3 regions of the Chelatococcus sp. CO-6 genome follow, and region 2 is predicted to be linked to each of the others. Evidence: predicted binding sites of a transcription regulator. Region 2 holds the regulator's gene; each other region holds the start of a gene.
What was found. The regulator PhoB, encoded in region 2, activates phosphate uptake and scavenging genes when phosphate is short. The targets are predictions, from matches to a motif close to TGTCATNNANCTGTCAT.
Positions count from the first base shown of each region.

Region 1: AL346_RS19760 (RNA degradosome polyphosphate kinase) is a predicted target of PhoB. The motif match lies at 7,688-7,704, and genes of this name have one in related genera.
Region 3: AL346_RS03195 (YdcH family protein) is a predicted target of PhoB. The motif match lies at 3,145-3,161, and genes of this name have one in related genera.

Region 1 covers NZ_CP012398.1:4,237,405-4,247,895, reverse strand. Annotated here, with positions in the region: partial or broken gene AL346_RS19795 (molybdopterin-dependent oxidoreductase) at 1-609, shown strand, start outside; gene AL346_RS19790 (hypothetical protein) at 822-1,196, shown strand; gene purN (phosphoribosylglycinamide formyltransferase) at 3,310-3,990, opposite strand; gene purM (phosphoribosylformylglycinamidine cyclo-ligase) at 3,987-5,060, opposite strand; gene AL346_RS19775 (CDP-alcohol phosphatidyltransferase family protein) at 5,224-5,754, shown strand; gene AL346_RS19770 (AI-2E family transporter) at 5,814-6,908, shown strand; gene AL346_RS19765 (DnaA/Hda family protein) at 6,917-7,603, shown strand; gene AL346_RS19760 (RNA degradosome polyphosphate kinase) at 7,809-9,989, shown strand; gene ppx (exopolyphosphatase) at 10,027-10,491, shown strand, end outside.
Region 2 covers NZ_CP012398.1:1,971,604-1,982,094, reverse strand. Annotated here, with positions in the region: gene AL346_RS09305 (aspartate aminotransferase family protein) at 1-952, opposite strand, end outside; gene AL346_RS09300 (GcrA family cell cycle regulator) at 1,324-1,869, shown strand; gene phoB (phosphate regulon transcriptional regulator PhoB) at 1,973-2,674, opposite strand; gene phoU (phosphate signaling complex protein PhoU) at 2,703-3,422, opposite strand; gene pstB (phosphate ABC transporter ATP-binding protein PstB) at 3,452-4,270, opposite strand; gene pstA (phosphate ABC transporter permease PstA) at 4,303-6,057, opposite strand; gene pstC (phosphate ABC transporter permease subunit PstC) at 6,050-7,423, opposite strand; gene AL346_RS09270 (PstS family phosphate ABC transporter substrate-binding protein) at 7,536-8,582, opposite strand; gene AL346_RS09265 (ATP-binding protein) at 8,740-10,032, opposite strand; gene phaR (polyhydroxyalkanoate synthesis repressor PhaR) at 10,154-10,491, opposite strand, start outside.
Region 3 covers NZ_CP012398.1:645,928-656,418, reverse strand. Annotated here, with positions in the region: gene AL346_RS03220 (tetratricopeptide repeat protein) at 1-209, opposite strand, end outside; gene rpsU (30S ribosomal protein S21) at 461-691, opposite strand; gene AL346_RS03210 (5-(carboxyamino)imidazole ribonucleotide synthase) at 833-1,918, opposite strand; gene purE (5-(carboxyamino)imidazole ribonucleotide mutase) at 1,911-2,402, opposite strand; gene AL346_RS03200 (YdcH family protein) at 2,756-2,980, opposite strand; gene AL346_RS03195 (YdcH family protein) at 3,187-3,375, shown strand; gene AL346_RS03190 (acyl-CoA synthetase) at 3,447-5,075, opposite strand; gene AL346_RS03185 (glycerophosphodiester phosphodiesterase) at 5,168-6,163, opposite strand; gene AL346_RS03180 (sulfite exporter TauE/SafE family protein) at 6,207-6,962, opposite strand; gene AL346_RS03175 (propionyl-CoA synthetase) at 7,144-9,087, shown strand; gene AL346_RS03170 (DUF1013 domain-containing protein) at 9,151-9,873, opposite strand; gene AL346_RS03165 (RNA polymerase sigma factor) at 10,079-10,491, opposite strand, start outside.

The sequences.
Region 1 (10,491 bases), 2.1 Mb from region 2:
AACTCGAAGCGCGGCCGGCTCGCCGAGCTCGAGGAAAACAGGTGGATCGACATCCAGCCGCCGTTCCGGCGCGCGCATTTCCTCGACGGCTTCAACTGGCCGGACGGCAAGTTCCGCTTCAAGCCGGACTGGACGAAGGTGCCGGCGCCGCGCAGCGGTCTCTTCGGTCCGCACGAGCACCTGCCGGCCCTGCCGGACCACTGGACGGCGATCGAGACGGCGGACGAGCGCCATCCCTTCCGCCTCGCCACCAGCCCGGCGCGCAACTTCCTCAATTCCTCCTTCACCGAGACGCCGACCTCGGCGCAGAAGGAGGGCGGCCGGCCGGAGCTGTTCATCCATCCCGAGGACGCGGCGGCCCGCGGCATCGCGGATGGCATCCTCGTCGCCATCGGCAACGAGCGCGGCACGGTGCGGCTCCATGCGCGCCTCTATGACGGGGTGCGGCGCGGGGTGCTCATCGCGGAATCGATCTGGCCCAACGCCAGCTTCGTCGACGGCAGGGGCATCAACACGCTGACCGGGGCCGACCAGGTGGCGCCCTACGGCGGCGCGGCCTTCCACGACAACCGCGTGTGGCTCAAGCCGGCGGAGGAGGTTTTGGTCTAGAACTCTCGGGTGCAGGTTGAAGCGGGCGGTGTGGGTGTTCCCTCCCTCCACGACATGGTGGAGAGGGGGCGGGGCAGGGGCCATGCAGCAGGCCGCCGGTGGACGTGCCGGCGTCGCGGCAATTCCCCAGGAACCCGGCAAGCACCACGCCACAGGCGGGGAGAGGAAGGAGGCTTGACCGCTTCCATCTGCGAAAGAGGCCCTGGTCTTCAATGAAGGAGGCGATCGTGCGCTTTGCGACTGTTTCGGGTGCATTCGTGTTGGTGGCCGTGATGGCCGCAGCCCTGCCGGCGCTTGCTTCCGGAACGACGGCTCCCTTGCCGCCGCCCGACCCGACGGCCGCCAATCTGTCGCCGGCGCAGATCCGCGAACGGGCCTATGACGCCTGCCTCGTCACCCAGGCGAAGATCATGGCCACGCCGCGCGAGACGCTGCGCGAACCCTGCCGCTGCTATGCCCGCCGCACCATCGCGGCGATGACGCAGGACGAGATCACCGCCTTCCGCCAGACCGGCTATTTCAACGACAGCGCGCGCGGAAAGGCGCTCGAAGCGCTCGACGCCTGCAACCTGAGACGGCCGATCTGACCTGGCCGGCGAAGCGCTCCGGCTCGCCGGTTCTGCAAACGGCCGTCCTAGGTCTGTTCAGGGATCTGTTCAGGCCCCGATATGCCGGGCGTGGACAGCGACGATCAACCTCTCCACCGTCATGCCCGCGCCTGTCGCGGGCATCCACGCCCTGACGTTGTGCGACGCTGAAGGCGTGGATGGCCGGGACAAGCCCGGCCACGACCGGGGGGAGAGCGCTCCGTCCCGTCATGCCCGCGCCTGTCGCGGGCATCCACGCCCTGACCGCTGTGCGACGCTGAAGGCGTGGATGGCCGGGACGAGCCCGGCCACGACCGGGGGGAGAGCGCTCCGTCCCGTCATGCCCGCGCCTGTCGCGGGCATCCACGCCCTGACGTTGTGCAACGCTGAAGGCGTGGATGGCCGGGACAAGCCCGGCCACGACCGGGGGGAGAGCGCTCCGTCCCGTCATGCCCCACCTGTCGCGGGCATCCACGCCCTGACCGTTGTGCGACGCTGAAGGCGTGGATGGGCCGGGACGAGCCCGGCCATGACCGGGGGGAGCGCTCCGTCCCGTCATGCCCGCGCCCGTCACGGGCATCCACGTCCTGACCGTTGTGCAACGCTGAAGACGTGGCCGGGACAAGCCCGGCCATGACCGGGGGGAGAGCGCTCCGTCCCCTCATGCCCGCGCCTGTCGCGGGCATCCACGCCCTGACCATTGTGCAACGCTGAAGGCGTGGATGGCCGGGACAAGCCCGGCCACGACCGGGGGGAGAGCGCTCCGTCCCTCATGCCCGCGCCTGTCGCGGGCATCCACGCCCTGACGTTGTGCAACGCTGAAGGCGTGGATGGCCGGGACAAGCCCGGCCACGACCGGGGGGAGAGCGCTCCGTCCCCTCATGCCCGCGCCTGTCGCGGGCATCCACGCCCTGACCGTTGTGCAACGCTGAAGGCGTGGATGGCCGGGACGAGCCCGGCCATGACCGGGGGGAGAGCGCTCCGTCCCGTCATGCCCGCGCCTGTCGCGGGCATCCACGCCCTGACCGCTGTGCGACGCTGAAGGCGTGGATGGCCGGGACGAGCCCGGCCATGACCGGGGGGAGAGCGCTCCGTCCCGTCATGCCCGCGCCTGTCGCGGGCATCCACGCCCTGACCGTTGTGCAACGCTGAAGGCGTGGATGGCCGGGACGAGCCCGGCCATGACCGGGGGGAGAGCGCTCCGTCCCGTCATGCCCGCGCCTGTCGCGGGCATCCACGCCCTGACCGCTGTGCGACGCTGAAGGCGTGGATGGCCGGGACGAGCCCGGCCATGACCGGGGGGAGAGCGCTCCGTCCCGTCATGCCCGCGCCTGTCGCGGGCATCCACGCCCTGACGTTGTGCAACGCTGAAGGCGTGGATGGCCGGGACAAGCCCGGCCACGACCGGGGGGAGAGCGCTCCGTCCCGTCATGCCCCACCTGTCGCGGGCATCCACGCCCTGACCGTTGTGCGACGCTGAAGGCGTGGATGGGCCGGGACGAGCCCGGCCATGACCGGGGGGAGCGCTCCGTCCCGTCATGCCCGCGCCCGTCACGGGCATCCACGTCCTGACCGTTGTGCAACGCTGAAGACGTGGCCGGGACAAGCCCGGCCATGACCGGGGGGAGAGCGCTCCGTCCCCTCATGCCCGCGCCTGTCGCGGGCATCCACGCCCTGACCGCTGTGCGACGCTGAAGGCGTGGATGGCCGGGACAAGCCCGGCCACGACCGGGGGAGAGCGCTCCGTCCCGTCATGCCCGCGCCTGTCGCGGGCATCCAGGCCCTGACCGTTGTGCGACGTTGAAGGCGTGGATGGCCGGGACAAGCCCGGCCATGACCGGGGGAGAGCGCTCCGTCCCGTCATGCCCGCGCCTGTCGCGGGCATCCACGCCCTGACCGTTGTGCGACGTTGAAGGCGTGGCTGGCAATAGCAACGCGCTTGCGCGTCGCGTCTCTTCAGGTGGCGGAAGTCGGACAAGTCCGACTTGCGTGGACAAGCCCGCCCATGACGAGGGGAGAGGGACTATTGCTCCCGCTCCAGCTCTGGCAAGCCGGGTGCTCCGGGCCCATCCATGACGAGGGGGAAGGTCGGCACTCTCGCCGTGCCTGGAGTTCACCCCGCGATCGGCGGGCTGACGAGCGCCTCGTGGGCGGAGAGTTCCGCTGCCGGCGGGCCGGCGATGCGGCCGTCGGCGTCGAGCGCGACGGCGCCGGAGGCGACGAGGGCGAGGGCGGCCGGGTAGACGCGGTGCTCCTGCGTCAGGACGCGCGCGGCGAGGCTCGTGGGCGTGTCGCCCGGCACCACCGGCACGGCGGCCTGCATGACGGCGGGGCCGGCGTCGAGCTCCGGCACCACGAAATGCACGGTGCAGCCGTGCAGGCGCACGCCCTCGGCGAGCGCGCGGGCGTGGGTGTCGAGGCCGCGGAAGGCGGGCAGGAGGGAGGGGTGGATGTTGAGCATCCGCCCGGTCCAGCGTTCGACGAACCAGGGCGTCAGCACGCGCATGAAGCCGGCGAGGCAGACGATGTCTATGCCGGCCGCCCGCAGGGTCTCGTCCAGCACGCGCTCGAAGGCTTCGCGGTCCTTGCCGTGCGGCTTGTGGTCGACGACCGCCGTCGGAATGTCCGCCTCGGCGGCCACGGCGAGCCCGGCCGCGTCGGGCCGGTTGGACAGGACGAGCGCGATCGTCGCCGGAAAAGCCGGATCGGCGGCTGCCGCGATCAGCGCCGTCATGTTGGAGCCGCGGCCGGAGATGAGCACGGCGACGCGCTTCTTTGTCGGGGCGGCGGTCACAGGGCGAGATGTCCCGTCGCCGTCACCCGCTCGGCGCCCTCGGCGGCCGTGACGACCTCGCCGAGCCGGCAGACCGTCTCGCCGGCATCGGCGAGATGGCCGGCCACCGCCTCCGCCTCTTCCGCCGCGGCGATGACGACCATGCCGATGCCGCAGTTGAAGGTGCGCAGCATCTCCGCCTCGGCGATGCCGCCCGCGTAGGCCAGCCAGCCGAACACCGGCGGAGCCGCGATGGCGGAGAGGTCGAGCCTGACGCCGAGCCCCTTGGGCAGGACGCGCGGGATGTTGTCCGGAAAGCCGCCGCCGGTGATGTGGGCGAGGCCCTTGACGGCGGCGCCGGCCTTCAGCGCCGCGAGGACGGAGCGCACGTAGATGCGCGTCGGCGCCAGCAGCGCCCGGCCGAGCGGCGTCCCGGGCGCGAAGGGGGCATCGTCCTCCCAGCCGAGGCCGGTGGTCTCGACCACCTTGCGCACCAGCGAGAAGCCGTTCGAGTGAACGCCCGAGGAGGCGAGGCCGAGCACGACGTCGCCGACGCCGATATCGGGCCGGGGCAGGAGCGTGCCGCGCTCGGCGGCGCCGACGGCGAAGCCGGCAAGATCGTAGTCGCCCTGCGCATAGAGGCCGGGCATCTCGGCCGTCTCGCCGCCGATCAGCGCGCAGCCGGCGATGCGGCAGCCCTCGGCGATGCCCTTGACGATGGCGACGCCCGCCTCCGGTTCGAGCTTGCCGGTGGCGTAATAGTCGAGGAAGAAGAGCGGCTCGGCGCCCTGCACCACGAGGTCGTTGACGCACATGGCGACGAGGTCGATGCCGACGGTGTCGTGGATGCCGGTGTCGATGGCGATCTTCACCTTGGTGCCGACGCCGTCATTGGCGGCGACGAGGATGGGGTCGGAAAAGCCCGCCGCCTTGAGATCGAAGAGGCCGCCGAAGCCGCCGATCTCGGTGTCGGCGCCGGGGCGCTTCGTTGCGCGCACCAGCGGCTTGATCGCCTCGACCATAGCGTTGCCGGCATCGATGTCGACGCCGGACTGGGCATAGGTGAGACCGTTCTTCGGGGGCTTCTGCATCGTGACCAGGCTCCGGGGCGCGCGCCGCACGCTCTTTAAGTCCGGGCAGTACGATGCCGGGCGCCGCTGTGCAAGACCCGACACGGGCCCTTGGTGCTTCCGGGGCTCGCACAGTGCGGTCGCGCTGCCTAGATTGGGGGCATCCTCGTCACGACCTGCCACCATGACCCTGCCCAATCTCATCACGATCGCCCGCCTCATCCTCGTGCCCGTCGTCATCGCCATGATCGGTTCGGGACAGTGGCTCGCGGCCTTCGTGCTCTTCGCCGTCGCCGGCATTTCCGACGCGGTCGACGGCTTCCTCGCGCGGCGCTTCGGCCTGCAGAGCGAACTCGGCGCCTATCTCGACCCGCTCGCCGACAAGGCGCTGCTCATCTCGATCTACGTGAGCCTCGCCGTCGTCGGCGTCCTGCCGGGGTGGGTTGCGATCCTCGTCGTCTTCCGCGACATCATGATCCTGATGGCGATCGTCCTCTCGTGGCTCATGGCGCGGCCGCTCGCCATCCGGCCGCTGTGGGTCAGCAAGATGACGACCGTCGCGCAGATCGGCTTTGCCGGCCTCGTGCTCGGCGCAAGGGCCTTCGGGCTCGATCTCGCCGTTGTCCACGATCTTGCGCTCGCGGCCGTGGCGCTCTTGACGCTGCTGTCGGCGGGCGCCTATCTCGCTCTGTGGCTGCGGCATATGGCCACGTAACCGCGCCCGGTACGGGGCCGCAAGGAACAGGCGCTGCCGGCGGCAGCTCGGGATATCGCATGATCGCGCAGCGGCAGGTCGTCTTCTGGTTGGTGGCGCTCGTCCTCGTCGTGACGGGGCTCTACGTGCTGCGCGACATGCTGCTGCCCTTCGTGGCGGGCCTGGCGCTGGCCTATCTGCTGGATCCGCTGGCGGACCGGCTGGAGCGGCTCGGCCTCAGCCGGCTCTTCGCGACGCTCCTCATCCTCGGGCTCTTCATCCTCCTCTTCATCGTCGCGCTGGTCCTGCTCGTCCCCATCGTCGCCAACCAGCTCGCCGCCTTCATCGGCAAGCTGCCGGAGACGGTCTCGCGCCTGCAGCAGCTGGCGGCCGAGCAGGGCGGCACGCTGCTGGAGCGGCTGGGCGGCCCGGCCGTGCTGCAGGACGTGCAGCAGTCCCTCGGCAACGTGGTGTCCGAGGGCGCGCGCTGGCTCGGCGCCTTCCTGCAGTCGCTGTGGTCGGGCGGGCAGGCCATCGTCAACGTCTTCGCCCTGCTCGTCGTGACGCCGGTCGTCGCCTTCTACCTGCTCGTCGACTGGGACCGGATGATCGCGACCCTCGACAGCTGGCTGCCGCGCCGGCACGCGCCCACCATCCGCCAGCTCGCCCGCGAGATGGACGGGGCGATCGCCGGCTTCATCCGCGGCCAGGCGCTGGTGTGCATCATCCTCGGCACGTTCTATGCCGTCGGCCTCTCGCTGATCGGCCTCAACTTCGGGGCCCTCATCGGGCTCGGGGCCGGGCTCATCAGCTTCATCCCCTATGTCGGCTCGCTGACCGGCCTCGTGCTCTCCGTCGGCGTCGCCATCGTGCAGTTCTGGCCCGACTACATCATGATCGGCGCGACCCTCGCCATCTTCTTCGCCGGCCAGTTCTTCGAGGGCAACATCCTCTCGCCCAAGCTCGTCGGCCATGCGGTGGGGCTGCACCCGGTCTGGCTGATGTTCGCGCTCTTCGCCTTCGGCTCGCTGTTCGGCTTCGTCGGCCTTCTCCTTGCCGTGCCGATCGCGGCGGCGCTCGGCGTCCTCGCGCGCTTTGCCGTGCGGCAGTACCTGGCGAGCTCGCTCTATGACGAAGGCCTGCCGCCGCCGCCCCGGCCGGAGACGGACGCGTGAGCCGGCCCATGACGGACAAGCCCCGACAACTGCCGCTCGATCTGGCGCTGACGCCGCGCTACGGGGCGGAGGATTTCCTCGTCAGCCCGTGCAACGAGGCCGCCTATGCCCTGATCGAGCGCTGGCCCGACTGGCCGCATCCCGTCCTGCGCCTCGTCGGCCCGGAGGGGGCCGGCAAGACGCATCTTGCCGCCATCTGGGCCGAGCGTGCCGGTGCGAGGGTCGCCGATGCCGCCGCCGTGACGCTTCCGGCCGTGCCGGCGCTCGCCGGCGCGCCGGCGCTCGTGGTGGAGGACTGCGACCGCAGCCCGCTCGACGAGCATGCCTTCTTCCACCTTCTCAACGCCATGCGCAGCACCGGCCGCAGCCTGCTCTTGACGGCGCGGACGGCGCCGGAGGCCTGGGGCCTCGCCACCCCCGATCTCCTGTCACGCCTGCGCCAGTCGCCGGCGGTCGACATCGGCGCGCCGGACGAGGCGCTCCTGCGCGCCGTTCTCGTCAAGCTCTTCGTCGACCGGCAGCTCGTCGTCGATACCAGCGTGGTCGAGTCCGTCCTGCCGCGCATGGAGCGCTCGCTCGCCGCCGCTCAGCGCCTCGTCGCCGCCCTCGACCGGGAGGCCTTGAGCCGCGGCCGGCGCATCACGCGCCCGCTCGCCCTTGCCGTCCTCGACATGCTCGCGATGGGCGACGGCTGACGCCTCCGAGACGGTTGCATCCCGGCCGCGCCGATGGGAGGCTGAGGAGCGGCGCGGGAAGCCGCCGTGCGCCGCGCATCCTGTCGTCATGCGTCTGTCTTGGAATTGACGCACAAGGACGGGACAAGGCGGCAACGACATAGCTAAAGGGAGCGGGACGGTGAACCTCGAGGCGATCAAGCCGGCGGGCGGGCAGGGCGAGGCGGTGAAGCTCGACCAGGGTGGGGCCGTCGCTGCCGAGGCGGCCGCTGCCGAGGCGCTGCGCCAGTCGTCCGAGCGCTTCATCAACCGCGAGCTGTCCTGGCTGCAGTTCAACCGCCGGGTGCTGGAGGAGGCCTCCAACAAGCGCCATCCGCTTTTGGAGCAGCTGCGCTTCCTGTCGATCTCGGCCAACAATCTCGACGAGTTCTTCATGGTGCGCGTCGCCGGCCTGCGCGGCCAGGTGCGCTCGGGCGTCATGACCCAGTCGCAGGACGGGCTGACGCCGGCCGAGCAGTTGATGCGCATCGGCGCCGAGGTGTCGGTGCTCGCCAGCGACCAGCAGCGCCGCTGGCGCGAACTCAGGGACGAACTGCTCGAGAATGGCATCGTCCTCGTCGACGCCGGGCAATTGACCAAGGCCGAGCGCCTGTGGCTCGACGACTATTTCCTGCACCACGTCTTCCCGGTGCTGACGCCGCTCGCGGTCGATCCGGCCCATCCCTTCCCGTTCATCTCCAACCTCGGCTTCACGGTGGCGCTGGCGCTCTTCCGCCAGAGCGACAACCGCTCGCTCAACGCGCTGATCCGCGTGCCGAACCGGGTGGAGCGCTTCGTGCGCCTGCCGGATTTCGCCGAGACGGGGGCCCAGCGCTTCATCGCGCTCGAGCAGCTCATCGTCCTGTTCACCGCCAAGCTCTTCCCCGGCTACACGGTGAAGGGGCAGGGGTGCTTCCGCGTCATCCGCGACAGCGACCTCGAAATCGAGGAAGAGGCGGAAGACCTGGTGCGCCTGTTCGAATCGGCCCTCAAGCAGCGCCGCCGCGGCAGCGTCATCCGCCTCGAGGTCGAGGCGGCCATGCCCGAGGGGCTGCGCGCCTTCGTCGCCGACGAGCTCAACGTGACGACCGACGAGATCTTCGTGGTCGAGGGCATGCTGGCGCTCAACGAGCTCAGCCAGCTCGTCGGGCTCGACCGGCCCGACCTCAAGTTCAAACCCTACAACCCGCGCTTTCCCGAGCGCATCCGCGAGCACGGGGGCGATTGCTTCGCCGCCATCCGCCAGAAGGACATCGTCATCCACCACCCGTACGAATCCTTCGACGCGGTGGTGCAGTTCCTGCAGCAGGCGGCGCGTGATCCCAACGTGGTGGCGATCAAGCAGACGCTCTACCGCACCTCGTCCGACTCGCCCATCGTCAAGGCGCTCGCGGAGGCGGCGGAGGCCGGCAAATCCGTGACGGCGCTCGTCGAGCTCAAGGCCCGCTTCGACGAGGAGGCCAACATCCGCTGGGCGCGCGACCTCGAACGGGCCGGGGCGCAGGTGGTCTTCGGCTTCATCGAGCTCAAGACCCATGCCAAGCTGTCGTCGGTGGTGCGCCGCGAAGGCGGGCAGCTCGTCACCTATTGCCATGTGGGCACGGGCAACTATCATCCGATCACGGCGCGCATCTACACCGACCTGTCGTTCTTCACGGCCGATCCCGTCATCGCGCGGGACGTGGCGCGCATCTTCAACTTCATCACCGGCTATGCCGAGCCGGCCGAGCTCGAGCGCATGGCCGTCTCGCCCGTCACGCTCAAGGCGCGCCTCCTCAAGCATATCGAGGAGGAGATCGCCCATGCGAAGGCCGGCCGCCCGGCCCAGATCTGGGGCAAGTGCAACTCGCTGGTCGATTCGACGATCATCGACGCGCTCTACGAGGCGAGCCGGGCCGGCGTGCAGGTCGACTTCATCGTGCGCGGCATCTGCTGCCTCAGGCCCGGCATTCCGGGCCTGTCGGAGAACATCCGCGTCAAGTCCATCGTCGGCCGCTTCCTCGAGCACAGCCGCATCTACGCCTTCGGCAACGGGCACGGGCTGCCGCACGCCAAGGCGCATCTCTACATTTCCTCGGCCGACCTGATGCAGAGAAACCTCGACCGGCGGGTCGAGGCGCTGCTGCCGATCTCCAATCCGACGGTCCATGAGCAGATCCTCGAGCAGATCATGCTCGCCAATCTGCTGGACAACGAGCAGAGCTGGACTGTATTGCCCGATGGGACGAGCAAGCGCATCATCCCGGGCAAGGGGGAGCAGTCCTTCAACGCTCATCAGTACTTCATGACGAACCCGAGTCTGTCTGGACGTGGAAAGTCTCTCAAGGATTCGCGCCCCAGGACCCTCGCCAAGGGATCCTCTGCCTGAACTGCGTGCCCCGGGCCGGCTCGATGTCGGCGCACCGGTGGCCATCGTCGATATCGGCTCCAACTCGGTCCGCCTCGTCGCCTACGAGGGCATGACGCGGGCCCCGACGCCGATCTTCAACGAGAAGGTGCTCTGCGGCCTCGGCCGCAGCGTGACGACGACGAAGCGGCTGCGCGACGACGCGGTCGAGAAGGCGCTCAGGGCTCTGGCGCGCTTTCGCGTCCTGTGCGGGCTCATGCAGGTCGGCTCGGTGCACGTGCTGGCGACGGCCGCGGCGCGCGATGCCGAGAACGGGCCCGACTTCCTCGCCCGGGCCGAGGCGGCGATCGGCCATCCCATCGAGCTCATCTCGGGCAGCCGCGAGGCGCAGCTCTCGGCGCTCGGCGTCATGTCCGGCTTCCATGATGCCGACGGCGTCGTCGGCGACATGGGTGGCGGCAGCCTCGAGCTCATCGACGTGCGCGGCTTCGAGCTCGGCAAGGGGGTGTCGCTGCCGCTCGGG
Region 2 (10,491 bases):
GATGCCTGTCCTTGAGCGCAGCAAGGCGCTGCTTCAGGAGCAGGCCGGTCTGCGCCACCTGATCGAGGAAGCCGGGCGCCAGCACCACGTCGAGCACCGCATTGCCGACCGCCATGGCGAGCGGGTTGCCGCCGAAGGTGGTGCCGTGCACACCATAGGTCATGCCGCTCGCCGCCTCGGCGGTGGCGAGGCAGGCGCCCATGGGGAAGCCGCCGCCGATGCCCTTGGCCACCGCCATGATGTCCGGCGTGATGCCGGCCCATTCGTGCGCGAAGAGCTTGCCCGTGCGGCCGACGCCGCTCTGCACCTCGTCGAGGATGAGGAGGAGGCCCCGCTCGTCGCAGAATTTGCGCAGGCGACGCAACGCCTCGGGCGCAACGGCGCGGATGCCGCCCTCGCCCTGGATCGGCTCGATGAGGATGGCGCCGGTCTGCGGGCCGACGACGGCCTCGAGCGCCTCCCAGTCGCCGAAGGCGACCTGGTCGAAGCCCTCGACCTTGGGGCCGAAGCCCTCGAGATATTTCTTCTGGCCGCCGGCGGCGATGGTCGCCAGCGTGCGGCCGTGGAAGGCGCCCTCGAAGGTGACGATGTGGAAGCGCTCGGGCTGGCCCTTGGACGAATGGTAGCGCCGGGCCATCTTGATGGCGCATTCCAGCGCCTCGGCGCCGGAATTGGTGAAGAAGACATTGTCGGCGAAGGTGGCATCGACCAGCCGCTGGGCGAGCCGCTCGCCCTCGGGGATGCGCACGAGGTTCGACGTGTGCCAGAGCTTGCCGGCCTGCGCGGTCAGCGCCTCGACGAGATGCGGATGGCAATGGCCGAGGGCGTTGACTGCGATGCCGGCGCCGAAATCGAGGTATCGCTCGCCGCTTCGCGTCACGAGCCACGCGCCCTCGCCCTTCTCGAATTCGATGTCGGCCCGCGCATAGGTCTGCAGAAGCGGCGAAGTCACGTCTCTCGTCTCCGCGATGAGGCGCCGGCCTGCCGCCGGACGCCTCGGATTTTCCCGAAAATCAAAGTGCCGCCCGGGCAGGGGCGGCACCGTCCACAATTTTAGATGGGTCACGGAGCCTGTCAATTCAATCGCATTGATACGATCGATCAGCCGGCGCCCGATTGCTGTCATGATCTTGGGGAAAACGCAGATCGGCCGGCGCGAAGCCTTGCTCGCGCCTTCCCTCATATTGTAGTTTCCGAGCCACAGACCACGACATATCGTGTGGCCAATTCCCTATCGGCGCTACCTGCAGCAGGATGCGACGAGGCGAGAGCCTCTTTCGCGCTTCCCTTGCGCGCGCCGAGACGAGCCGGGCGGAGAGAGCGATGAGCGATCAGAGCAATACCTGGAGCGACGAGCGGGTGGAGCTGCTGCGCAAGCTCTGGACCGAGGGCCTCAGCGCCAGCCAGATCGCTGCCGAGCTCGGCGGCGTGACGCGCAATGCCGTCATCGGCAAGGTGCATCGGCTCGGCCTCTCCGGCCGCGCCAAGTCGGCGGCCCCGGCGGCATCCCGGCCACGCAAGGCGGCGCCCACACGCAGCCCGAGCCATCCCATGGCGCAGCCGTCGGGCCAGACCGTCGTGCGCGGCAACACGGCCCTCGCCGCAGCGCCGGAGCTCGAGACCGAGGCGGTGCCGCAGCAGCAGTTCCAGCCGCAGGAAGAGGTGGTCGTGCCGCTGAGCGAGCGCGTCACCATCATGGAGCTGCGGGAAGCCATGTGCCGCTGGCCGATGGGCGACCCGACGACGCCGGACTTCCGCTTCTGCGGCGCCCGCTCCCTGCTCGGCATGCCCTATTGCGCGCACCATGCGCGCATCGCCTACCAGCCGGCGGCGGACCGCCGGCGCGAGAAGAAGGTGATGCGCTCCTGAGCCTCGCAGCGGGCTTTAAGATAAACGAAAGGCCGGGGCGGCGACGCTCCGGCCTTTTTCTTTGATGGCGAGGAAGCGGACGGGCGGCCGGCACCGCCGCCCCTCACTCCGCGTGCGAAAAGGTCTCGTCGAAGGAATAGCCGGCGCCACGCACCGTGCGGATGGGATCGGGCTTGCGGGCGCGGTTGATGGCCTTGCGCAGGCGGCCGACATGCACGTCCACCGTGCGCTCGTCGATGTAGACGTCGTGGCCCCAGACGCCATCGAGCAGCTGCTCACGCGTGAACACGCGGCCGGGGCTCTGCATCAGGAACTCGAGCAGCTTGAACTCGGTGGGGCCGAGGTGCAGCTCGCGGCCGGAACGGCGCACGCGCCGGGTCTCGCGGTCGAGCTCGATGTCGCCGGCCGTGAGGAGGGTGGCCACATGGCCCGGCTTGGCGCGGCGCAGCAGCGCGCGCACGCGCGCCAGCAGCTCCGGCACCGAGAAGGGCTTGACGACATAGTCGTCCGCGCCGGTGGCGAGGCCGCGCACGCGCTCGCCCTCCTCGCCGCGGGCGGTGAGCATGATGACGGGCAGCCGCTCGGTCTCGCGCCGGGCGCGCATGCGCCGGCACAGCTCGATGCCGGATAGGCCCGGCAGCATCCAGTCGAGCAACACGAGGTCCGGGACCTGCTCGCGCAGGCGCACCTCGGCCTCGTCGCCGCGGGCGACGGCGTCGACGGTGTAGCCTTCGGCCTCGAGGTTGTAACGCAGGAGGAGTGTGAGCGGCTCTTCGTCTTCGACGATGAGGATACGAGGTCCCATCGGTCCTTCCGTTACGCGTGATCGACGCTTACTGCTGGCCGGCGACCGGCACCGTGGTGAAGCTCGACTCGTCGCTCTTCGGCCGCTCGGCGGCGAGCGGCTTGCCGGTGACGAGATAGTGGATGGTCTCGGCGACATTGGTGGTGTGGTCGCCGATGCGCTCGATGTTCTTGGCGAGGAACAGGAGATGCGTGCAGAAGCTGATGTTGCGCGGATCTTCCATCATGTAGGTCAGGAGCTCGCGGAAGATCGAGGTGTAGAGCGCGTCGATGCGGTCGTCGCGCTGCCACACGTCGAGCGCGCGGGCCGTGTCCTTCTGCGCATAGGCGTCGAGCACGTCCTTGAGCTGGGCCTGCACGAGGTCGCTCATGTGCTGCACGCCGCCGACGATCTTCTGCGGCTGCATCTCGTTGCTGATGGCGACGACGCGCTTGGCGGTGTTCTTGGCGAGGTCGCCGACGCGCTCGATGTCCCCTGCCACGCGGATGGCGGAGACGATCTCGCGCAGGTCCACCGCCATCGGCTGGCGCTTGGCGATGGTGAGCACGGCGCGCTCCTCGACGTCGTGCTGCAGGGCGTCGAGCCGCTCGTCGACGGCGATCACCGCCTGGGCGAGGGCCGCATCGCGCCGCACCAGGGCCATCGTCGCGTCGCCCAGCATCTTCTCGGCGATGCCGCCCATCTCGGCGATCTTGCTGCGCAGGGTGTCGAGCTCGACGTCGTACGAGCTGACGATATGATCGGTCATCGTCGGCAATCCTTGTTCCTGCGGCGGCCTCAGCCGAAGCGCCCGGTGATGTAGTCCTGCGTCCGCTTGTCCTGCGGGGCCGTGAAGATCTGTTCCGTCGATCCTTCCTCCACGAGCTTGCCCAGGTGGAAGAAGGCCGTGCGCTGCGAGACGCGCGCCGCCTGCTGCATCGAGTGCGTCACGATGACGATGGTGTAGTTCTCGCGCAGCTCGTCGATCAGCTCCTCGATCTTCGCGGTGGCGATGGGATCGAGCGCCGAACACGGCTCGTCCATGAGGATGACCTCGGGATTGACGGCGATGGCGCGGGCGATGCACAGGCGCTGCTGTTGCCCGCCGGAGAGGCCGGTGCCCGGCGAGGTGAGGCGGTCCTTCACCTCCTCGTAGAGGCCGGCGCGCTTGAGGCTCATGGTGACGACCTCGTCGAGGTCGGCCTTGGAACTGGTGAGCCCGTGGATGCGCGGCCCGTAGGCGACGTTCTCGTAGATCGACTTGGGGAAGGGGTTCGGCTTCTGGAACACCATGCCGACCTTCGCCCGCAGCTGCACCGGGTCGAGGCCCCGGTCGTAGATGTCGCTGCCGTCGATCTCGATGCGGCCGCTGACGCGGCAGATCGGGATCGTGTCGTTCATCCGGTTGATGCAGCGCAGGAAGGTGGACTTGCCGCAGCCGGACGGGCCGATGAAGGCCGTCACCGCCTTCTCGGGAATGTCGATCGAGACATCGTGCAGGGCGTGCTTGTCGCCGTAGTAGACGTTGACGTCCCGGGCGACGACCTTCGTCACCGCCTCGTCCGCGGCTTCGGCCGCCGTGGCCTTGGCCAGCTCGATGTTCGGCATCGTCGTCATCATAGAGAACTCCCTTCGGCTCGGGACGCGGCTCACCAGCGGCGCTCGAAGCGGCGGCGCAGCAGGATGGCGAGCCCGTTCATGATAAAGAGAAAAGCGAGCAGAACCAGGATGGCGGCGGCCGTCTTGGCCTGGAACAGCGGCTCCGGCAGGTCCGACCACAGGTAGATCTGCACCGGCAGCGCCGTCGCCGCGTCGGTGATCGAGCCCGGCACGTCGACGATGAAGGCGACCATGCCGATGAGGAGCAGGGGCGCGGTTTCGCCGAGCGCATGCGCCATGCCGATGATCGTCCCCGTCATGATGCCGGGCATGGCGAGCGGCAGCACGTGGTGGAACACCGCCTGCTGGTGCGAGGCGCCGATGCCGAGCGCTGCCTCGCGGATCGACGGCGGCACCGACTTCAGGGCGGCGCGGCTCGCGATGATGATCGTCGGCAGCACCAGGAGGGCGAGCACGAGACCGCCGACGAGCGGCGCCGAGCGCGGCAGGCCGAAGAAGTTGAGGAACATCGCGAGGCCGAGCAGGCCGAAGACGATCGAGGGCACGGCCGCGAGATTGTTGATGTTGACCTCGATGAGATCCGTCAGCCGGTTCTTCGGTGCGAATTCCTCGAGATAGACAGCGGCGCCGACGCCGATCGGCAGGCACAGGACCAGTGTCACCAGCATGGTCAGCGCCGAGCCGATGAGGGCCCCGAGGATGCCCGCCTGCTCCGGCTCGCGGCTGTCGCCGGAGGTGAAGAAGCGGCTGGCGAAATGCGACGCGACCATGCCGCGCTGCTTCAGGTCCTCGAGCCAGGCGACCACCTGGTCGTCGAGGCGGCGGTTGGCCTCGGGCTGGGTCAGGGTGAGGATGTCCCACCGGCCGGCGGCCACGGCGTCGGTGTTGGCCAGCGGCACGAGCACCGTGCCGCGTGCCTCGGAGGCACTGATCTCGGTCAGCTTGACGATGCCGCCGTTGATGAAGACGAGCTTCGAGGGCAGGTCTGCCGTCAGCCGCTCGGGCGCATCCGCCGCGGCAGCGCGCGCTTCGGCGGCAGCAGCTTCACCCTCGAGGTCGGCGATGCGCCTCTGAAGGGCCTCGCGCTGGTCACCGGTGACATCGGCCGCCGCGGCGGTCAGCCGCGCGGCCTCGCGGCGGTCGGCGGCCGCCTCCTCGCGCAGGCTCTCCTTGACCTCGGCGAGGGCGCGGGCGAAGTCGGGGGCCGAGCTCGTCAGCACCACGTCCTCGCCGTCGAGCGTCACCTGCGCCTGCCCCTGGCCGGCGCTCTCGCGCCGCCCGGTCATCAGGCCCTTGAGATAGAGGTCGGCCGCGTCATCGAACAGCGCCTCGATCGTCACCGGCTGGCCGATGACGGCGGGATCGGCCAGCACCCGATCGCGCAGCGTTATGGCCGCACCGGAGGACAGGAGGTCGTTGTTGAGCTTGCGGCGCAGGGCACGCGTCGTGACCTGCGGGAAGAGCTCCTGCAGGCCCGCGCGCAGCACCGCGTCGTAGTCGCCGCTGCGCAGCGCCTGCGGATCGGTCGTGCCGTCGCTGGAGACCTGCTCCAGCGTCGGCGTCACGGTCATCGTCAGGCGATATTCGGTGAAGGCCGGCATCGCCTTGACGACGACGTCGCTGATCAGGACGACGAGGAAGATCGCCGCGAGCGCGATGGCGCCGATGCCATAGGCACGGAACCGTGCCTCCGCGGCGTGGCGCCGCCTCAGCCGCGCCTGGGCCTCGTCCGAGGAGAGACCGAACCGACGGGCGCCTGGAGGGGGTGCAGCAATGTCAGTCATATTGCTCTCGGTATTTGCGGACGATGCGCAGGGCGATGATGTTGAGCGCCAGCGTGAAGAAGAAGAGCACGAAGCCGAGGGCGAAGGCCGACAGGGTCTTGGCGCTGTCGAACTCCTGGTCGCCGACGAGCAGCGTCTTGATCTGCACGGTGACCGTCGTCACGGCCTCGAGCGGATTGAAGGTGAGATTGCCGGCGAGGCCCGCCGCCATGACGACGATCATCGTCTCGCCGACGGCCCGCGAGATGGCGAGCATGAGGGCCGAGACGATGCCGGGCAGCGCGGCCGGCAGCACGACGCGCTTGATGGTTTCCGACCGGGTCGCGCCCATGCCGTAGGAGCCGTCGCGCAGCGACTGCGGCACGGCGTTGATGACGTCGTCCGACAGGGACGAGACGAAGGGGATGATCATGACGCCCATGACGAGGCCGGCGGCGAGCGCGCTCTCCGACGCGACGGAGAGGCCGAGCGTTTCGCCGACGCTCTTGATGAAGGGCGCCACGGTAAGCGCGGCGAAGAAGCCGAACACCACGGTCGGGATGCCGGCGAGCACCTCCAGCACGGGCTTGGCGACGGCCCGGACGCGCGGTGTCGCGTATTCGGACATGTAGATCGCCGCGAAGAGGCCGACCGGCCCCGCGACCATCATCGCGATCAGCATGATCAAGGTGGTGCCGGCGAAGAGCGGCACGGCGCCGAAGGTGCCGGACTGGCCGACCTGGTCGGCCCGGATCGCCGTCTGCGGCGACCACTGCAGGCCGAAGAGGAAATCGTACCAGGGATAGCGTGCGAAGAAGCGCAGCGTCTCGAACAGCACCGAGAAGACGATGCCAACGGTCGTCAGGATGGCGACGCCCGAGCAGGCGATGAGGACGACCTTGGTGACGTGCTCGAAGCTGTTGCGGGCGCGGAAGTCGGGCGCAAGGCGCCGGCGGCCGAAGGCAAAGCCCGCCGCCGCCCCGGCAAGGCCGAGGACGAGGAGCGCCACCTCCGCCTCCGTGCGCGCGCCCGAGTAGGCGTCGGCCGCAACGGCAATGCCGGGATCGGGCGCGCCCGCGAACTGGCCGAGGGCGACGAGGCGCGCCTCGCGCAGGCGCCCCTCCTGTTCCAGCGCGTTCTGCGGCGCGAGCTCCGCCGGCAGGGCCGCGAGCGTGCGCGCCTCGACGTAGCGCGGCGCCAGCGGCGTCCACACCGCGAGGGCGACGAGCATCGGCAGGACGCAGAGCGTGGCCAGAAACAGGCCGTGATAGACGGGCAACGAATGAAGCCGCGCGCCGCCGCCTACGAACGCACGCCCCCTGGAGCGCCCGAAGGCGAAGGCCGCCAGCGCGACGGCGACAATGAGCAGGAAGAATAAGCTAACCATCTCCGCCCCCGGGAGAGCAGCGGCAGGAGGCCGCGTCGGCGACGGGCTCTACCGCATTTTGACGGCAAAACGAAGCGGGTGGCCGTCCACCCGCTTCGCCTTCGTCAGCGGATCAGAGGCCGGCGTCGGCCGACAGGGGCTTCTGCGCCTCGACGTCCGCCCGCACCTGCGTGAGCTGGTCGGCCGGCAGCGGCACGAGGCCCTTGCGCGAGAGGTAGCCGTCCTCGCCGAGCGCCTTCTCGGAGACGTACTCGCCGATGAACTTGTCCAGGCCCGGCACCACGCCGATGTGCTGCTTCTTGAAGTAGACGAACAGCGGGCGCGACACCGAGTACTTGCCGTCGGCGATGGTGTCGAAGTCCGGCGTCACGCCGTCGATCTTGGCACCCTTGATCTTGGCCGCGTTCTCCTCGAGGAAGGAGTAGCCGAAGATGCCGACCGCCTTCGGGTTGGCGTCGAGCTTCTGGACGATGAGGTTGTCGTTCTCGCCGGCATCGATGTAGGCGCCGTCCTCACGGATCGTCTTCCAGGCAGCGGCGAAGGCCTTCGCATCGCTCTTCTTGAGGTCGGCGAGGATCTTCTCGGCGCCCGGCTCCATGACGAGCTCGAGGAAGGAATCACGCGTGCCGGAGGTCGGCGGCGGGCCGAGCACCTCGATCTTCTCGTTCGGCAGCGCCTTGTCGATGTCCGACCAGTTCTTGTAGGGGTTGGCGACGAGCTTGCCGTCCGCGCCGGGCACTTCCTTGGCGAGGGCGAGGAAGAGCTGCTCCTTGCTCAGGTTGAAGTCCGGGCCGGACTTGGAATTGGCGACGGTCAGGCCGTCGAAGCCGACCTTGAGCTCGATGATGTCGGCGACGCCGTTCTTCTGGCAGTCGTCGAACTCGGACTTCTTGATGCGGCGCGAGGCGTTGGTGGCATCCGGGTGGTCGGTGCCGACGCCGGCGCAGAACAGCTTCATGCCGCCGCCCGTGCCGGTCGACTCGACGACCGGGGCCTTGCCGGCGCCCGAGCGGCCGAACTGCTCGGCGACCGCCGTGGTGAAGGGATAGACCGTCGAGGAGCCGACGATGCGGATCTGGTCGCGCGCCTGAGCGGCACCGGCAGCGGCGACGCCGGCCAGCGTGAGGGCGGCGACGCTGACGAGGGAACGGAAATTCACGGTATATCTCCCTGATCTCTTGGAGCGGGGCGACGATCGCACGGCTGTGACGGGGCCATGCCGCATCCGCTTCGGCGATGCCGCAGGCACCACCGACGGCCCTTTGTCTATGACGGCAAGGTGACAACCGAATGACAGCGTAACAATTTGATTTGTCTTAATTTTGCGATTCGTCGCCGAGCGCTGGCAGCGTCACCGTGAACGAGGCGCCCCGGCCCACGTCGCTGGCGATGGCGAGGCGTCCGCGGTGGCGCATCACGATGTGCTTGACGATGGCGAGGCCGAGGCCCGTGCCGCCCTTGCCCCGGCTGGCCGCGACATCGACGCGGTAGAAGCGCTCGGTCAGGCGCGGCAGGTGCTCGGGCGCGATGCCGGGGCCATAGTCGCGCACCACGACCGACACCTCGCCGCCGCCGCCGCCGCCGGGCGCCGTGGTCACGACCCGCACGTCGACCCGGCCGCCGCCTTCGCCGTATTTCACGGCATTCTCGATGAGGTTCTCGAAGACGCGCAGGAGTTCGTCGCGCTCGCCGCGTACGTTGACCGGTCCCGGCGGGGCCTCGAGCACGATCTCGACCCCGCGCTCGCGCGCCAGCGGCGAGAGCGTGTCGATCATGTGGCGCAGCAGGGCGATGACGTCGACGATCGCCGTCGGCTGCACGTGCACGCTGAGCTCGATGCGCGACAGCGACAGGAGGTCGTCGATGAGCCGCGCCATGCGCTGCGCCTGCTCGCGCATGATGGCGAGGAAGCGCTCGCGCGCGGCCGCGTCGTTGCGGGCCGGCCCCTGCAGGGTCTCGATGAAGCCCATCAGGGAGGCGAGCGGCGTGCGCAGCTCATGGCTCGCATTGGCGACGAAGTCGACCCGCATGTGCTCGAGCCGGCGCGCCGGCGTCAGATCGCGGAAATAGAGGGCGGCGCCGGCACGGCCGGAATCGTCGCCGGCTTCGCCGGACAGGGGGGCGATATGCACTTCGAAGGCGCGCTCCACCGGCACGCGCTCGACATATTCGACCGCCTCGGCCTGGCCGCCCTTCACCACCCGCTCGAGGCCGTCGAGCACATCGGGCGCGCGCAGCGCGAAGGACAGAGGATGGGCGTTGCGCAGGCCCGGCAGCACCGCTGTCGCCGCCCGATTGGCGTCGACCACGAGGCCGCGCCGATCGACGATGACGACAGGATCCGGCAGGGCCGCCAGCACCGCCGCCGGCCCGAAGGCGTGTTTCTGGCGCCGCTCGCTCGTCGTGACGACGCGGCCGCTCAGCGGCCGTCGGTCGCGGAAGGCGAGCCCTGCGACGACGAGGCTGGCAACCGCGGCGAGCGCGGTCGAGATCCCGACCGAGCCGCCGGCGAGCGCGGCGAGCGTGAAGATGGCGCTGCTGAGGCCGGCGGTTCTGAGCGCGATGGCATTGGCGCTAAGCCGCAGGCTGTTCTTGGTCGTCTCGATCATGCCCTTGCCCGAACCGGCCGCTCCCCCGGCAACCGAGGCCGGCGAATCGGGACGGGCGGCACGTTAAGAGATCATCTCAACCGCTCTTCCGCGTCATCCCGATGACAGTGGCGTCGCGCCCTCAGCCGCGGCCGGAGCCCTTGCCGGCCAGTTCGTCCAGCCGCGCCTGCATCTCGAGCACCTGGCGCTTGAGGTCGTCGAGGTCGCCGCCCGGCTGCCGGGCCTCGCCCTCGCGCGGCCTCGCCGCGGCCTCGCCCTGCTGCTCGCCGCGCGGGCTGAAGGGGGAGAACAGCTTGAGCGCCTCGCCGAACATCGCCATGTTCGTGCGCACGTGCTCTTCCATGCTCTTGAAGGCGGCTGCCGGGCCGAAGGCCTCGGCCATCTTCTCGCGCAGCTTCTGCTGCTCGCGCGTGAAGTTCTCGATGGAGAACTCCAGGTAGCTCGGCACGAGCGCCTGCA
Region 3 (10,491 bases), 1.3 Mb from region 2:
GCCCGGATCACCTCCGACAGCGAGGCGAGGTTGGTCTTGCTCGCGTCCGTATTGTCCTGCACGAACTCCGCCACGCCGCGCGAGCCGCCGACGCCGCCCACCGTCTCGCAGCCGGCCAGGGCCAGTGCCACCGCAAGCGGCAGCAGGCCGCGGCCGAGCGTCGTCGCCGACAGGATGGCGCCAGAGGCCGACTTCCCCCGTTCGTTCACGTCAATCCTCCACCCCGAACATGTTGATCGTTTGTTGCGTGCCGGTTCTGGGACACAAGTGAGGCAGGAGCGTGAACGCCCCGGCGCGGCCGGGACCTCGCTGGCGCTCCCCGAGAGGCGGGACGGCGGGCACATGCAAACAAAGCGCCCATCCGCGAGGAGGGCGCTTGCGCTGCCGGGGCCCGGACCCCGTGATGATACGCCAATGCCGCGATGCCGGAGGCGAGAGGCGCCCCCGCTGCGGCGGCCCCTCAGCGGGTCGGCTTCGGCTTGCTCGGCAGCAGGCCTTCGCGCTGCAGGCGCTTGCGCATGAGCTTGCGGGCGCGGCGGACGGCCTCGGCCTTCTCGCGGGCGCGCTTCTCCGACGGCTTCTCGTAGTGGCCGCGGAGCTTCATTTCCCGGAAGATGCCTTCGCGCTGCATCTTCTTCTTCAGCGCACGGAGCGCCTGATCAACGTTGTTGTCGCGAACGAGAACCTGCACGCGTCGTCTTCCCGCTTTTGAATTCGTGGTGAGTGGCGAAACGCCGTAATGGCGCGAACGGCGCGCCACAACCGTGGCAGGGTGGATAACAGATCGGATGGCGCCTGTCCACAGGTCCGGCGCCGGAAACCGGTCTCCACCTCAGGTTTTGACGCGGGTGACGTGGCCCATCTTGCGACCGGGCCGGGCGGTCGCCTTGCCGTAGAGGTGCAGATGCGCGCCCTCCTCGGCGAGGAGCTCCGGCCAGGCGGCCATGTCGTCGCCGATGAGGTTGGTCATCTCCACCGGCCCGACGAGCGCGACCGAGCCGAGCGGCCAGCCGCAGACGGCGCGGATATGCTGCTCGAACTGCGAGGTCTTGGCGCCCTCGATCGTCCAATGGCCGGAATTGTGCACGCGCGGTGCGATCTCGTTGACGAGAAGGCGCGGGGGTTCGCCGTCCGTCTCGACGACGAACATCTCGACGCACAGCGTGCCGACATAGTCGAGCGCCGTGGCGATGCGCCCGGCGATGGCGCGCGCCTCGTCGCACAGGTCCGCGGGCAGGGTGCCGGGCACGCGCGTGATGTGCAGGATGTGGTCGCGGTGCTCGTTCTCGCACAGGTCGTAAGCGGCGACGCTGCCGTCGAGGCCACGCGTCGCCACCACGGACACTTCGCGCAAGAAGGGCATGAAGCCTTCGAGAATCGCCGGCACGTGGCCGATGGCGCCGAGCGCGGCCGCCGGGTCGTCGCCCGTCCTGATGATGACCTGGCCCTTGCCGTCGTAGCCGAAGCGGCGCGTCTTGAGCACGGCCGGCCGGCCGAGGGCGGCGAGGGCGGCGCGCAGGTCCGTCTCGTTGGAGACGGCGCGGAAAGGGGCGGTGGCGATGCCGAGGTTGCTGACGAAGGTCTTCTCCTCGAGCCGGTCCTGGGCCACGGCGAGGGCCCGCGCACCGGGGCGCAGCGGCACGTGCGATTCGAGGATGTGGGCCGTATCGGCAGGGACGTTCTCGAATTCGTAGGTGACGACGTCGACGCTCGCCGCAAAGCCGACCAGCGCCCCCTCGTCGGCGTAGGGGGCGACGGTGTGGCGGGCCGCCACCTCGAAGGCGGGGCTGTCGGGATCGGGCGCGTAGATATGGGCCTTGAGGCCATAGCGGGCGGCGGCGAGCGCCAGCATGCGGCCGAGCTGGCCGCCGCCGAGGATGCCGATGGTGGAGCCGGGGGCGAGCATCGCGTCAGTCATCCTGCGGCCGCTCGGCAACGGCCGCGCTCTGGGCGGCACGCCAGTCGTCGAGGCGTGCGGCGAGCGCCGTGTCGGAGAGGGCGAGGACTGCGGCGGCGAGAAGGGCGGCGTTGACGGCGCCGGCCCGCCCGATGGCGAGCGTGCCGACGGGAATGCCGGCCGGCATCTGCACGATCGACAGGAGGCTGTCCTGGCCCGACAGGGCCTTCGACTGCACCGGTACGCCGAAGACCGGCAGCGGGGTGAGCGAGGCGACCATGCCCGGCAGGTGGGCCGCGCCGCCGGCCCCGGCGATGATCACCTTGAAGCCCTCGTCGCGCGCGCCCCTGGCGAAGGCGAAAAGCCGCTCGGGCGTGCGGTGGGCGGAAACGATGCGCGCATCGTAGGCGATGTCGAGCGCGGCCAGCGTCTCCGCCGCGTGGCGCATGGTCTCCCAGTCCGACTGGCTGCCCATGACGATGGCGACCGGCGTGTGCGTCGTCATTGATGATCCTGCGAAAAAGCCTTCCGCGCGGGGCATACAGTAACAGGCGGGCAGTGGGCAATCGGCAATCGGCTCCGCTCTCGCGTCTCGCCGACGCTGCATGCGTCCGGCAAACGCGGCGGGGTAGGGTCGCGGCGTGCCTGCGCTTCAACCCTGCGCACGCTCGTGCCCCGGACGCACCGCAGCATGAAATGATGCGGTGCTGAGCCGGGGCCTATTCACACCGCGCCTTCGGCAGTTTCTTGCGCTGGGTCCCGGATCGCATTCCGCTCTCGCTGCATGCGTCCGGGACACGAGGTTGCTTCCGGTTGCGGCGAGGTGATGCCCGCGCGACTGCCGGCTGCCGACTGTCGCTACGCAATGATGTCCGGCGTCAGCCTGTCTTCGAGAAAGGTGATGCGGTCCTTGAGGATGAGCTTGCGCTTCTTCAGCCGCTGGATCTGCAACTGGTCGGCGGGGCCGACGGATTCGATCGCCGCGATCGCCGCATCGAGGTCGCGGTGCTCCTCGCGCAGGCGATTGAGTTCGCCCAACAGTTGCTGGCGTTCGTCTTCGTCGTCGATATCAATAGTCATCATGGCGCTGCCCGGGGGCATCGGCCCGGTGAATGACGGGAGCGCGAAGTATGCGGCGTGGCCGCACGCTCGGCAAGCCGAGCCCGTGCAAAAAGGGTGGCTTGCCCACTGCTCGCCGCCGGTGCGCCGCTGATGGCGGAATCTGCTTCGACTCCGCCACAATGCTGTGTCACAGTTCTGTCGTCGGAGTGATCCGAAGGAGGAAAGCGATGTCTTTGAACGCCCATCTGGCCGAGCTCGCAAAGCGGCACGAAGCGCTTGAGCGGGAGATCCAAACGGTGCAGGCCAGCCCCTCGGCTGACGAGCTCAAGATCGCGGAACTCAAGCGCAAGAAGCTGCAGTTGAAGGACGAGATGGAGCGCTTGCGTCATACGACGATATCGCAATCGATACATTGACAGATCTGCCGGCTGAACCGGCACGACGGCCACCCTGAGGGTGGCCGTTTTCATTTGGGCCGGCGGCCTCCTCAGACCTCGCGGGCCATCTCGCGCAGGCGGAACTTCTGGATCTTGCCCGTCGAGGTCTTCGGCAGCTCGGTGAAGACCACGTAGCGCGGGCATTTGAAGGCGGCGAGCCGGCTGCGGCAGAAGGCGATCAACTCCTCGGGCGTCGCCTCCGCTCCGGGCTTCAGCTCGACGAAGGCGCAGGGCGTCTCGCCCCATTTCTCGTCCGGCTTGGCGACGACCGCGGCGGCCTGCACCGCCGGGTGCTTGTAGAGCGCGTCCTCGACCTCGATGGAGGAGATGTTCTCGCCGCCGGAGATGATGATGTCCTTCGAGCGGTCCTTGAGCTGGATGTAGCCGTCGGGGTGCTTGACGCCGAGGTCGCCGGAGTGGAACCAGCCGCCGGCGAAGGCCTTGTCGGTGGCGGCCTTGTTCTTGAGATAGCCCTTCATCACCACGTTGCCGCGGAACATGACCTCGCCGAGCGTTTCGCCGTCGGCCGGCACGGGGGCGAGCGTCTCGGGGTCGCGCACGTCGAGGCCCTCGAGCACGAGGTAACGCACGCCCTGGCGCGCCTTCTTCGTCGCATAGTCGCCCATCGGCAGGTCGTCCCAGGCGCTGTTCCAGTCGTTGACGACGGCAGGGCCATAGGTCTCGGTGAGGCCATAGAGGTGGGTCACGTCGAAGCCGGCGTCCTTCATGGCGGCGAGCACCGCCTCGGGCGGCGGCGCGGCGGCGGTGAAGAAGGAGACCTTCTGGGGAAAATCGCGCTTGTCCGCGTCGGGCGCATTGAGCAGCGTCGCCATGACGATGGGCGCGCCGCACAGATGCGTGACGCCATGCTCGGCGAGCGCTGCATACATGGCGCCGGCGCGCACCTGGCGCAGGCACACATGCGTGCCGGCGACCACCGAGATGGACCAGGGAAAGCACCAGCCGTTGCAGTGGAACATCGGCAGCGTCCACAGATAGACGGGATGCTTCCCCATGCCGCAGGTGACGACATTGCCCATCGCGAGCAGGTAGGCGCCGCGGTGGTGGTAGACGACGCCCTTGGGGTCGCCGGTCGTGCCCGAGGTGTAGTTGAGCGAGATCGCGTCCCACTCGTCGCCCGGCATCTGCCAGGCGTGTTCGGGGTCGCCGCCGGCGAGGAAGGTCTCATAGTCGGCACTGCCGAGAAGCTCGCCGGGCCCGTCGTATTCGGGATCGTCGTAATCGATGACGAGCGGCTTCGCCCTGGCGAGGGCGAGGGCCTCGCGGACGGTCTTCGAGAACTCACGGTCGGTGATCAGCACCTTGGTCTCGGCATGGTCGAGCGTGAAGGCGATGATGGCCGCGTCGAGCCGGGTGTTGAGCGTGTTGAGCACCGCGCCGGTCATGGGCACGCCGTAGTGGCACTCAAGCATCGCCGGCGTGTTCGACAGCATCACCGAGACCGTATCGCCGCGGCCGATGCCATGGGCGGCCAGCGCCGAGGCGAGGCGCCGGGCGCGGGCATAGAAGTCGCGATAATTGCAGCGCAGGTTGCCGTGGATAATGGCCGTGCGCTCGGGAAAGACGCTCGCCGCCCTTTCGAGGAAGGTCAGCGGCGTCAGCGGCTGGAAATTGGCCGGGTTGCGATCGAGGTCGAGGTCGTAGGCTGAGGCCGTCATCTTTCCAGTCCACTTCGGAACTTGCGATGTGGCAGCCTAGCCGGCTAGGTCGCAGGCGATCAATCAGCCAAAGGGAGAGGCGCCTCGTCGGCCTAGGGCGCGACCGGCGCGGGCAGGGGCAGACCCTTGGCGGCCATCACGGTGCGGGCCCGGTCGGGATAGTCGGTGATGAGGCCATCGACGCCCCAGTCGATCAGGCGCGCCATGTCGTCGGTCTCGTTCACCGTCCAGGGCACCACCGCCAGCTCCATCTCCTGGGCTTCCTCGACGAGCGGCTGCGTGAGGTTGCGGAAATTGGGCGACCAGGTGGTGCAGCCGGCCTCCGTGACGAGGGCGGGCACCGAATCGAAATCGTCGACATCGAGGCCGCCGAGCCAGGGCGAGCCGCCGTCTCTGCCGCGCTGGAGCGTGTCGAAATTGCCCTCGCTCGTCAGGCACACGCGCGGGATGTCGGGCGAGACCTCCTTCAAGGCCATGAGGGTGCGCCAGTCGAAGGACTGGACCGTGGCGCGCTCGCCGAGCCCGGCCTTGTCGATGGCCTTCGCCAGCGCCGTGGCGAAGGCGCGCGGCTCGGGCGTGCCGGCATCCGGCGCCGGGCTCGACTTGGTCTCGATGTTGAAGCGCACGTCCTTCGCGCCGAGGCGTTCAGCGAGGGCGAAGACATCCTCGAGCGTCGGTATGCGCGTGCCGTCGACAGGCGTCTGCTCCGGGAAGGACTTGGCGGTGCGGCTGTCCGGCCTGATGCGGCCAACGTCGAAGCTCCGCAGCTCCTCGAGCGTCATGGCGGTCAGCGCCTTGCCCGGCCCGGCCAGAAAGGCGCCGTCGGGCCCGCGCGTGATGTCGGGATTGAGCTTGGGGTCGTGCGAGACAACGAGCACGCCGTCGCTCGTCATGCCGATGTCGAGCTCGAGCGTCGCGACCCCGGTGCGCAGGGCCTTCTCGAAGGCGGGAAGGGTGTTCTCGGGCGAGAGCCCGCGCGCGCCGCGGTGGCCCTGCAGGTCGAAGGCTGCCGCGCTCGCGCCGGCAAGAAGGAGGGCAAGGCAGGCCACGCCGGTGCGAAGGATGGTGAAACGTGCGAACGGCGGCATGGCTTTTCCTGTCGAGCTCTCGTCCCGGGCGGGACGGGAAGAATCAGATGAGTGCAATAAACCCATCATATGTCAGTTTGAGGCCGACGAGCACGAGCAGGGCATAGATGAGGCGATAGAAGGCGGTCGGGTCGACGCGCCGCACCAGCCAAACGCCAGCCATGGTCGAACCGACGGCGACGGGCATGAGCACGAGCGAGGTTGTGAGGTTCTCGTGCGTGAACTGGCCGAGCCAGACATAAGGCGCCACCTTCATCAGATTGACGGTGGCGAAGAACCACGTGGTGGTACCCACGAGCACGTCGCGCGAGAGCCTGAGCGGCAGCACGTAGACCTGGAACGGCGGCCCGCCGGCATGGCTGATGAAGCTGGTGAAGCCGGATACGCTGCCCCACAAGAGCCCCCAGGCGATGCCGCCCGGCCGCTCGCCCGCCGCCTGCTTGGCGAGGTTGAGCCACCAGTTGAGGGCGAAGACGAGGGCGATGAGGCCGACAGCGAGCCGCACCGCCGCCTCGGAGACCGCCGCGGCCGTGAAGGTCGCAAGGACGATGCCGGCAAGCGCGCCCGCGAGGGTGATGGCGAGCAGGCGTTTGTTCACGTGCCGGCGGAAGGCATAGATGCCGACCGCGTCCTGCACGATGAGGATGGGCAGCATGATGGCGGCGGCCTGCACCGGCGGCACGAACAGCGCCATCAGCGGAATGCCCAGGATGGCGAGCCCGACGAAGCCGCCCTTGGAGAGGCCGATGATGACGACCGCGGGGATGGCGGCGAGATAGAAGAGGGGATCGGTGATCATCGGGCTGGGCTCGGCAGGCATCTCTTGGTAGTCAGGCCCGCCGAAAGTCTCAAGGCGGCCGGCCGCCGGGCTGCTATGCTCACAGGGCCGGACATGCTTTCGGGCATGTTGCAAGGCGCCGCCGCCGGTCGCACCATCTGTCCGCCGGGGCATGCCCCGGCCAAGCGGGAGGACAGCCAGCATGATCGCCGCGCCCAAGGCATCTGCAGCACGCAGCCGATACGGGGAGGTCTACGAGGCCTGGCGCACGGACCCGCTCGCCTTCTGGGCGCAGGCGGCCAAGGCCATCGACTGGATGCGCCCGCCGACGCAGATCTTCGATGGCTCCCTCGGCGTCTACGGCCGCTGGTTCCCGGGGGCGACCTGCAACACCTGTTTCAATGCTGTCGACCGGCATGTCGACGCCGGGCGCGGCTCCCAGCCGGCCATCATCTACGACAGCCCGGTCACGGGGGCGAAGCGCATCATCTCCTACAACGGCCTTCTGTCGGAGGTGCGCGTGCTCGCGGCGGTGCTGCGCGACCTCGGGGTCGGCAAGGGCGACCGCGTCGTCATCTACATGCCGATGGTGCCGGAGGCGGTGGTCGGCATGCTCGCCTGCGCCCGCATCGGCGCCATCCATTCCGTCGTCTTCGGCGGCTTCGCCGCACGGGAGCTGGCACAGCGCATCGCCGACGCCGAGCCGAAGGTCATCCTGTCCGCCTCCTGCGGGGTCGAGCCGACCCGGGTCGTGCCCTACAAGCCGCTGCTCGACGAGGCGATCGAGCTCTCGCCGGCGAAGCCCGAGGCCTGCCTCATCCTGCAGCGCGCCCAGGAAGAGGCGAGCCTCGTCAAGGGCCGCGACCTCGACTGGGCGGAGACGGTGAGCAAGGCCCGCGCGGCCGGCAAGGACGCGGACTGCACGCCGGTGGAGGCCACCGACCCGCTCTACATCCTCTATACCTCGGGCACGACGGGAAAGCCCAAGGGCGTGGTGCGCGACAACGGCGGGCACATGGTGGCGCTCGCCTGGTCCATGCAGAACCTCTATGGCGTGGCGCCGGGCGAGGTGTTCTGGGCGGCCTCCGACATCGGCTGGGTCGTCGGCCACAGCTACATCGTCTACGGACCGCTGCTCACGGGCTGCACCACCATCCTCTACGAGGGCAAGCCCGTCGGCACGCCCGACGCCGGCGCCTACTGGCGCGTCATCGCCGAGCATGGCGTCACCACGCTGTTCACCGCGCCGACGGCCTTCCGCGCCATCCGCAAGGAGGATCCGCAGGGTGCGCTGATCGACAATGTCGACATGACGGCCTTCCGCGCCCTGTTCCTCGCCGGCGAGCGGGCCGACCCCGACACCGTGCAATGGGCGGAACGGGTGCTCAACGTGCCGGTGATCGACCACTGGTGGCAGACGGAGACCGGCTGGGCCATCGCCGGCAACCCGCTCGGCCTCGGTGCGCTGCCGGTCAAGCACGGCTCGCCGACGGTGCCGATGCCGGGCTACGACGTGCACATCCTCGACGAGGCGGGCAAGGACCAGCCGCAGGGCACCATGGGCGAGATCGCGGTGAAGCTGCCGCTGCCACCCGGCTGCCTGCCCACCCTGTGGCAGGCCGACGAGCGCTTCCGGGAGAGTTACCTCGATGCCTTCCCCGGCTTCTACAAGACCTCGGACGCCGGCTACGTCGACGAGGACGGCTATCTCTTCGTCATGGGGCGGACGGACGATATCATCAATGTCGCCGGCCATCGCCTGTCGACCGGCGGCATGGAAGAGGTGATCGCCGCCCATCCCGACGTTGCCGAATGCGCCGTCGTGGGCGCGAGCGACCCGGTGAAGGGGGAGGTGCCCGTCGGCTTCGTCGTGCTGAAGAGCGGTGTCGATCGCGCGCCCGCAGAGATCGAGGCCGAGATCGTCGCCCGCGTGCGCGAGGAGATCGGCCCCGTCGCCGCCTTCAAGCTCGCCCTCGTCGTCGCGCGCCTGCCCAAGACGCGCTCGGGCAAGATCCTGCGCGGCACCATGAAGAAGATCGCCGACGGCGACGCATGGTCCGTGCCCGCGACGATCGACGATCCGGCGGCGCTCGACGAGATCGCCGCCGTGCTCGCCCGCCGTCCGGGCGGATCGGCTGCCTCATAAGAAAAACCCCGCGGATGGTGCCGCGGGGTCCAATCGGTCGGAAGCGCCGTTCCCGGCGGCTTCTCAGAGCTCTTCGTCCTCCTCGTCGTCCGGGCGCTTGAGCTGCTTGAGCTTGGCGAAGACGGAATCGACGTCGAGCTTTTCCTCTTCCTCCCGGCGCGGGCGCGAGGTGTCGCCGAAGGGCTGCACCTCCTCCTCGGGCGCGGTGGTGACTTCGGCCGGCAGCAGCGTCTGGTCGCTCTCGGGCGCCACCTGCGGACGGTCCTTGGCGGCGCGGGCCACCTCGAAGTCGAGATCGATCTGCGAGCACAGGCCGAGCGTGACCGGGTCCATCGGCGTCAGATGCGCCGCATTCCAATGGGTGCGGTCGCGGATCTGCTGGATGGTCGTCTTGGTCGTGCCGACGAGACGCATGATCTGCGCGTCCTTCAGCTCGGGGTGATTGCGCAGCAGCCAGAGGATCGCATTCGGCCGGTCCTGGCGGCGCGAGACGGGCGTATAGCGCGGGCCCTTCTTGCGCTTGACCTCCGGCAGCTTGACCTTGGGCGGCGCGAGCTTGAGGCGGTAGGCGGGATTGGCCTCGGCCCGGGCGATCTCCTCGCGGGTGAGCTGGCCGTTCACCGTCGGATCGAGCCCCTTGATGCCGGCCGCGACCTCGCCGTCGGCGATGCCCTTCACCTCGAGCGGATGCAGCTTGCAGAAGTCGGCGATCTGATCGAACGTCAGCGCCGTGTTTTCGACGAGCCAGACGGCGGTCGCCTTGGGCATCAGCGGTCCGGTGGACATGGTCGGCTCCTTAAGACATTTCGGCGGGCGCCTGGCGCCCCGGCCTGGCGGACACGGTTTCCCTGCGCTCCGACCCGGCGGGGCCGAAGCAATCATCGATCGTCGATGACGGGGACTGGCCGCTATATAAGCGCGTCGCGCCGATCTGGCAAATGATCGCAGAGGATCGCGGCGACGTCTTGTCGGGGCCCGCCTCTTCCCGCATTCAGCCGCCGCAGGCGGCGGCCCGCTTGAGGAGGAAAGCCCTCTCGCGCTCGTTGCGGGTGAGGGCGGCCGCCTCCTCGAACGCCTGCCTCGCCTCGGCGAGGCGGCCGGAGCGGAAGAGGAAATCGCCCCGGGCCGCCGGCAGCGGCGCGTAGTTGCGCAGGGCGTCGGCGTCGACCGCCGCGAGGAGCGCAAGGCCGGCCTCGGGACCGAAGGCCATGGAATGCGCGATGGCGCGGTTGAGGTCGACCACCGGCGAGGGCATGACCTCGCGCAGGATATCGTAGAGCGCGGCGATCCGCGCCCAATCCGTCTCCTCGGCCCGCCGCGCCCGCGCGTGGCAGGCGGCGAGGGCCGCCTGCAGGGCATAGGGCCCGCGAGCCCCGCCCAGGGCCTCGGCGCGCGCGAGGGCGG